DNA from 2 places in the Mesorhizobium yinganensis genome. Region 2 is predicted to be linked to the other one. Evidence: predicted binding sites of a transcription regulator. Region 2 holds the regulator's gene; the other holds the start of a gene.
The links. The regulator LexA, encoded in region 2, represses DNA repair genes until DNA is damaged. The targets are predictions, from matches to a motif close to TGTTCNNNNTGTGTTCNG.
Positions count from the first base shown of each region.

Region 1: the regulator LexA is predicted to act here: its motif matches at 1,467-1,484, upstream of ABMA59_RS09345 (ImuA family protein).

Region 1 is NZ_JBEBMH010000003.1:467,471-470,876, reverse strand. Features, by position in the region: gene ABMA59_RS09350 (Y-family DNA polymerase) at 1-535, opposite strand, end outside; gene ABMA59_RS09345 (ImuA family protein) at 477-1,445, opposite strand; gene ABMA59_RS09340 (metallopeptidase family protein) at 1,625-2,047, shown strand; gene hutC (histidine utilization transcriptional repressor HutC) at 2,100-2,867, opposite strand; gene ABMA59_RS09330 (zinc-dependent alcohol dehydrogenase) at 2,864-3,406, opposite strand, start outside.
Region 2 is NZ_JBEBMH010000027.1:75,614-79,019, forward strand. Features, by position in the region: gene ABMA59_RS29940 (ABC transporter ATP-binding protein) at 1-585, shown strand, start outside; gene ABMA59_RS29945 (ABC transporter ATP-binding protein) at 582-1,370, shown strand; gene lexA (transcriptional repressor LexA) at 1,548-2,264, shown strand; gene ABMA59_RS29955 (ComEC/Rec2 family competence protein) at 2,258-3,406, opposite strand, start outside.

The DNA of each region.
Region 1 (3,406 bases), on a different contig from region 2:
GCGTCAGCGGCGCACGCGGCGCCGCCATAACCGCGCCGACCGTGCGCAGGCCGACGCTTTCGAGACTGCCGCAAATCCCCGGATCGATGCGCAGCGCCGACAGGGGCAGGGGCGAGATCAATTCCTCCTCTTGGCCGGGAGCGACGATCAGATCGCCACTGAAACGTGCCGCGGCCCATGCGGCCCCGGGTGTCGAGGCGAGGCCCGCGCGGATTTCAAAACCCTGGTGGAAGAAACGGCAAAGCAGATCGTCCATCATGCCACGCTCGCCGCCAAAAAGATGGGCGCAGCCGGTGATGTCGAGAAAAAGCCCGTCCGTTCCGTCTAATGCCACCAGCGGCGTATAGCGGTCGCACCAATCGGCGAGCCCTTCCAGGAGGCGCCGGTCCGCTTCCGGCTCCGCCTCGACCGCTTCGATGTTGGGGTGCATCGCGCGTGCCTCGCCGACACCCATGCCGGCTTTCAGATTCAGCGCCCTAGCCTGCGCGTCGAGCGCGGCGATGCGTTGTGTATTGCTGTCGCGACGGCTCAGCACCAGCGGCGGCGCCTTCACGGGACGGAAACGCCACGACCGGCCGAAGCGCTGACGGCGCAGCCTGTCGGTCGGCAGATAGGGAAACCACAGCGCCAGTATCCTTTGCGGGCTGGTCGCGTCTTTCCTGGAATGCATCATCGTTCCACTCCAGCGTGAATGTGGCGGGGATGGCGGTACGGCTTTTGCTGACGGTGACTTGGAAAGCAGGCGGCCCAATCGAGCCAGTAAGCGGACCCGACAAGGTTGCGCGCTGCGCAGCCGGCGCCGGCGCCACCAGCAGGCGGACCGGCGCCGCTGTCGGCTCCGGTTCGCAAGCTGCGCGGACAAGAAAGAGCGGGCGGCCCGCCAGCAGCGCACGACGATGCAGGCGACGTGTCGCTGTCAGATCGAGGACCGGCGCCGAACCTCGGATTTCAAGGAGGACGGCGAGGAAAGTGTCGAGCCGTCCCGCTTCTTCCGCAACCCACAGAACATCGGCAAGTTTTTCCGCTTCGGCAATGAGCAGATTTTCCGGCCGGAGACCGAAATGCGCTGCTAGTCCCGGCGCATAGGGTCTGCCCGCTTCGCGAAAGATTTCCGACGTGCCGATCCACAGCAGCGGCGCTGCGGCCTCCGGCGCCGGCAGCCGCCGAAGAAGCGCCAACACTAAACCCGTCGCGGACGCGGCTTCGCGAACCGTGCTCGCATGTACCTCGATCAGTCCGGCTGCGGGCAAGCCGCCACCGAGCACGCCGTCGAAGCGCTCCACACCCGTACGCAGAACGGACGGGCCGGAGACCTTGCGCCGCAGCACACCGTTCCCGCCCGCCTCTTGCGTTTGCTCGAAGCGCTCGGCCAGCCGGCCTTCGATCTTCGCGATTTTGTGACGCAGGTCGCGCACGACATCCCGCGCCACGGCCACAGACGCCATGTCGGTTCATCCGATCGGAATTGTTCCTGTTATGTTCTAATAGATTCCAGAGCGGAACGAGAGAGTCAAGCGAGACAGGGCAAGAATTTATTCCTTGCCCTGCTGGTTTTCACTGGCCGGTACGCAAAAGCCTCGAAACACGCGGGGCAAAAGGCTATATGCCCGAAAAAGGACTAGGAATGGCCCGCATCTACCAGACCCGCGCCTGGCACGACCAGCTCTCCCCCTCGATCGAGGAATTCGAACTCATGGCCCTGGAGGCCTACGCCCATCTCCCCGAGCATTTCCGGACGCTGACGGGCGAGGTGGTGATCCAGATCGCCGAGTTCCCCACCGAAGAGATCATGGACGACCTGTCGCTCGAGACTCCCTTCGATCTGCTCGGCCTGTTCGAGGGCCGCGGCATCGCCGAGCGTTGGAACCCGGCGACCGGTGAGGGACCGAACCGCGTCACCCTCTATCGCCGCGCCATCCTCGACTACTGGGCGGAGAACGAGGAGACGCTCGGCTCGATCGTCAACCACGTGCTGATCCACGAGATCGGGCACCATTTCGGCCTCTCCGACGACGATATGGAAAAGATTGAAACCAGCGTCGAATAGCGCCGGGTGTCACCGAATTGAGAGCCTTTGCCGTCGCGTCTCCTCGCCAGCCTCAGTTGGACAAAGTCGGAGCGTAGCGGCTGCCGAGCGAATAGCTTCCGGCATAGGTGAAACTATTGACCGTGGCGATGACCGGCCCGGACCAGGTGCGGCGATGGAGGAGCAGGCACGGATCGCCCTGCCGAATCGCAAGGTGCCGAGAAACATAGGCATCGGCGGGAACGGCGGAAATCACCTGCTCCACCTCGGTCAGCGGCGTCGCTTGCTGCAAATAATCGTAGGTGGTCATGTGCGAAAAATCCTGCCGGTGATAATCGGGCACGAGGTTCGAATTGACGAAGCGCTCCTCGAGCTGCACGGGCACGTCGTTCTCGAAATGCGTGATGATCGAATGCCCGATCGGCTGCCGGCTGGTGAATTCGAACGCCGCCACCAGAACCGGCTCCGGTTCCGCGATTTGTTCAACCAGCACCACTTCGGCGCGATGGCGGCTGCCGCGCGCGCGGATCTCGCTGGCGATATTGGCGATCTCGATCAGCGTCGATTGCGGTTTCGGCGGCGCCACGAACGTGCCGACACCCTGGATGCGCAGCAGATGGCCCTCGGAGGTCAGCTCCCGCAGCGCCCGGTGCACGGTCATGCGCGACACACCGAGCGCGCTCACCAGCTCGTTCTCGGAGGGCAGCCGTTGGTCCTTCGACCATTTGCCGCTGCCGATGTTGGCCAGCACAAAATCCTTGACCTTTTCGTAGAGCGGGCTCGCCGTATCGGGCAGGCCAGTCGATGGTCCCTGCGAGGCAGAGGCGTCGCGATCGGTCATCGCGACAACCCGGTCATGCGGATAAGCGTCTTCAGCCCAGCGCTTTGGCCAGAAAGCAGCCGACGATAGGCGGCGGGTATATCGTCGATGCCGATCTCCTCATCGATCAGCCGCAGAAGCTGCGGCTGCAGCGAAGGCAGCAGGCCGACAACCTCGGCGAGTTCGTCGGCATAGACATGGCAGCCAACCAGCGAAATCTCACGCTCGACCAGCAGGTTGGGATCGAGATCGAGACGCTGATGCGCGATGCCGACCAGCCCGAGCGTGCCGCCGCCCGCAAGCAGGTCGATCAGCGCCCTGATCGCCGGCACGCTGCCGGTCGCGTCGAGCGCATGGCGGAGCGGACGGCTGTCGCCGAGAAGAGCCGCGACCGACCCCTTGTCGAGAGTGACCGGATGCGCGCCGGTCACCTCGGCCACGAGCTTCACACGGGCCTCATTGCGGTCCGCGACGAGCACCAAGCCATCATGCAGCCGCGACAAAAGGAGCGCAGCGAAGCCACCGATAGGACCGCAGCCCACGATCAGAATCGGCTCGCC
Region 2 (3,406 bases):
CCGAAGATCCGCGGCAAGCGCATCTCCATGGTGCTTCAGGATCCCAAATTTTCGCTCAATCCGGTGATGACGGTCGGCCAGCAGATCGAGGAGGCGTTTCGGCTGCATGTCGCCAGGGATCGCGCGCTTGCCCGCGCGAAAAGTATCGAGGCGCTGAAAGCGGTCAAAATCCGCGACCCGGAGGCCGTCTATCACCTTTATCCGCACCAGCTTTCCGGCGGCATGGGCCAGCGCGTGATGATCGCGATGATGCTCATTCCAGAGCCGCAACTGCTGATCGCCGACGAGCCGACCTCGGCGCTTGACGTGACCGTGCAGCTCCAGGTTCTGGCAATTCTGGACGACCTGGTTCGCGAGCGCGGCATGAGCCTGATCCTGATCAGCCACGACCTCGGCATGGTCTCGGCCTTCTGCGACCGTGTGATGATCATGTATGCCGGCAAGGTGGTCGAAACCGTCAAGGCGAGCGAACTGCATCAGGTCCAGCATCCCTACGCAAAGGGCCTGCTCGCTTCCTCGCCGCGCCTCGGCGACGACCGGCCGGAACTGCCCGTCCTGCAACGCGATGCGAGCTGGGCAAGATGACCGCGCCGATGATCGAGATCGACGGACTAGGCATCAGCTTCGGCAAGGGCGCGCGGCGGCTCAACGCAGTCCGCGATGTGTCGCTATCCATCGCCGAAGGCGAGGCGTTCGGGCTGGTTGGCGAGTCCGGATCAGGCAAGTCGACCGTGTTGAACGCAGTCGCCGGCCTTATCGGCGACTATTCCGGAACGATCCGCATTGGTGGAGCCGTTGTCTCGCTTTCGCGCAGCCATGCGCAGCGACGGCTGATCCAGATGGTTTTCCAGGACCCCTACGGCTCGCTCCACCCGCGCCATACCGTCGATAAGATACTGTCGGAGCCGGCCCGCATCCACGGGCTGACCAACGTGGAGAAACGTGTCGAGCGCGCGCTGGCCGATGTCGGGTTGAAACCCGAACATCGCTTCCGCTTCCCGCACCAGCTCTCCGGCGGCCAGCGCCAGCGCGTGGCGATCGCCCGCGCCATTGTCCTGGAGCCCCGCGTTCTTCTCCTCGACGAGCCGACCTCCGCGCTGGACGTCTCGGTGCAGGCGGAAGTGCTCAACCTGCTCCGTCGCCTGCGGCGCGAGCGCGGCTTCACCACCATCATGGTCAGCCACAATCTGGCGGTGGTTTCCTACATGTGCGGTCGTCTGGCGGTGATGAATCGCGGCCGCATTCTGGAGACGCTGGCCAGCGCCGACCTTGCCGCCGGACGGTTCGACCATGCCTATACGCGGCAACTGTTCCGGGCCAGTTCCGGCTACGACCGGGAGCTGCTGCAAGATCTCTGGGAAGAGGCCTGAAATCCACGGTCTTCTCGGAGGCAACCGGCCAAGTCTCGAGAGAGTCAGCGCTGGCGCTCGATTTTGATATCTTGGTTGCCCGCCTCTTAACCCGATATTTAACGGTTGCGGAACACAACTGGAACAGATAGTGTTTTGTTCTGGTTTTGTTTTGGTGCGATTCTTGACGGGGCCGAGATGCTGACACGCAAGCAACACGAACTCCTGCTATTCATTCATGAGAGACTGAAGGAGTCCGGCATTCCGCCGTCCTTCGACGAGATGAAGGAAGCCCTTGATCTGGCGTCGAAATCCGGCATCCACCGGCTGATTACGGCGCTGGAGGAACGCGGTTTCATTCGCCGGCTGCCGAACCGGGCGCGGGCGCTGGAAGTGCTTCGCCTGCCCGATTCGATTGCTCCCGGCCTCAACTCGGCAAAGAAATTTTCGCCGAGCGTCATCGAAGGCAGTCTCGGCAAGCGTCCGGCCGAACCTTCGCGTGCGCCAGTCGCGAGCAATGACGAGGCAGGTTCGGGAATTGCGATACCGGTCATGGGCCGGATCGCGGCGGGCGTGCCGATCGATGCTATCCAGCACCGGACGCATTCCATATCGGTGCCGCCCGAAATGTTGTCCGCAGGCGATCATTACGCGCTGGAGGTCAGGGGCGACTCGATGATCGAGGCCGGCATTCTTGACGGCGACACGGTGATCATCCGCAATGCCAACACGGCCACACCCGGAGAGATCGTCGTCGCGCTGGTTGACGACCAGGAGGCGACGCTGAAGCGTTTTCGCCGAAAAGGCGCCTCCATCGCGCTCGAAGCCGCCAATCCCGCCTACGAGACGCGCATTTACGGTCCGGACCGGGTCCGTGTGCAAGGCAAGCTTGTCGGCTTGATCCGTCGCTACTGATTTTCCGGGGGCGCCGGGACCGCCGGCTTGCGCTGGTAGGGCGGCAGTCCCCGAGACTCGCGCGAGAATGCGCGGTTGCCATGCCAAGGACGATCCGGCGTTGCGATGGCGAAATGCACCTCGGCGGTGCCATCGCTGCCCGAAGGCAGATACACCGCGGCGCTGCCATTCCGAGCAAGCGCGCGCTTCGTGACCACCGCGACGGCTGGGTTGGCGCATTTGAGCGGAATGGTCGCATCGTCGAGAATTATGACGCCGGCAAAGGAACAGGCGATCCGTGCCTCCTCGGGATCGGTTGTATGGATGATCGCGGCGCCGGATGGATGCCAGCCGACGCAGGTTATGTCATCGCAGAGGAAGGCGCTGGATGAATCATCCGTCGGTTGCTGGCCGGGTGAAGAATTCATGAACTCACCCTCATTGTGGACTTCAGTAGAGGCCACCTTCTGTACAGAAGGAAGTCCATCGGATGCGCCGCGGGTGCGGTTGAGTCCATGGTTGGTGCCTTCTTTGCTTCCGACACCTGCGACGATGCTTTCAGCGGACGCCATCGGCGGATTCAGGCCGAAATCATTCGCCGGCTTATGAATTCCGTCCGCCTGGAGCGTTCGTTTCCAGTTCTCGGCCGTGAAGACATTCGGCCGAGGCCGATTCACCGCCATCAGGCCCTCGCCGGTCAGAAATCCGACCAGCCGGCCGTCCTCGGATACCAACACGTCGGGGGTGCGCGTCGCGCCCAACATCAACAATCCGGCGAGCGCGAAAGGCAGTGCGAAAAGCCTCAGCCACGTCGTCGTCACGGTCGCCACGATCAGGGCGATGGTCAGAAGAACCACGGATTTTCCCGATATCAGCCCCACCGCATCGACCGGTGAGCGAGCGGAAAACCATCTCGCGACTTCGATCATCGCCGTGATCCCCTTGCCCATCACGTCGAGGAACGGCCCGTCGAGGCCAAACGGCATAGCGACCGCCGCGAGCACGGCAAAGGGCACGACAACCAGGGATACGATCGGCATGGCCGCGAGGTTCGCCACTAGGCTGAGCGGTGCGATGCGCTGGAAGTGATAGGCGCCGAAGGCTGCCGTCGCCAGGCCGGCGACCAGGGAAGTCAGCAGGAGCCCTACGACAACAGCGCCGCC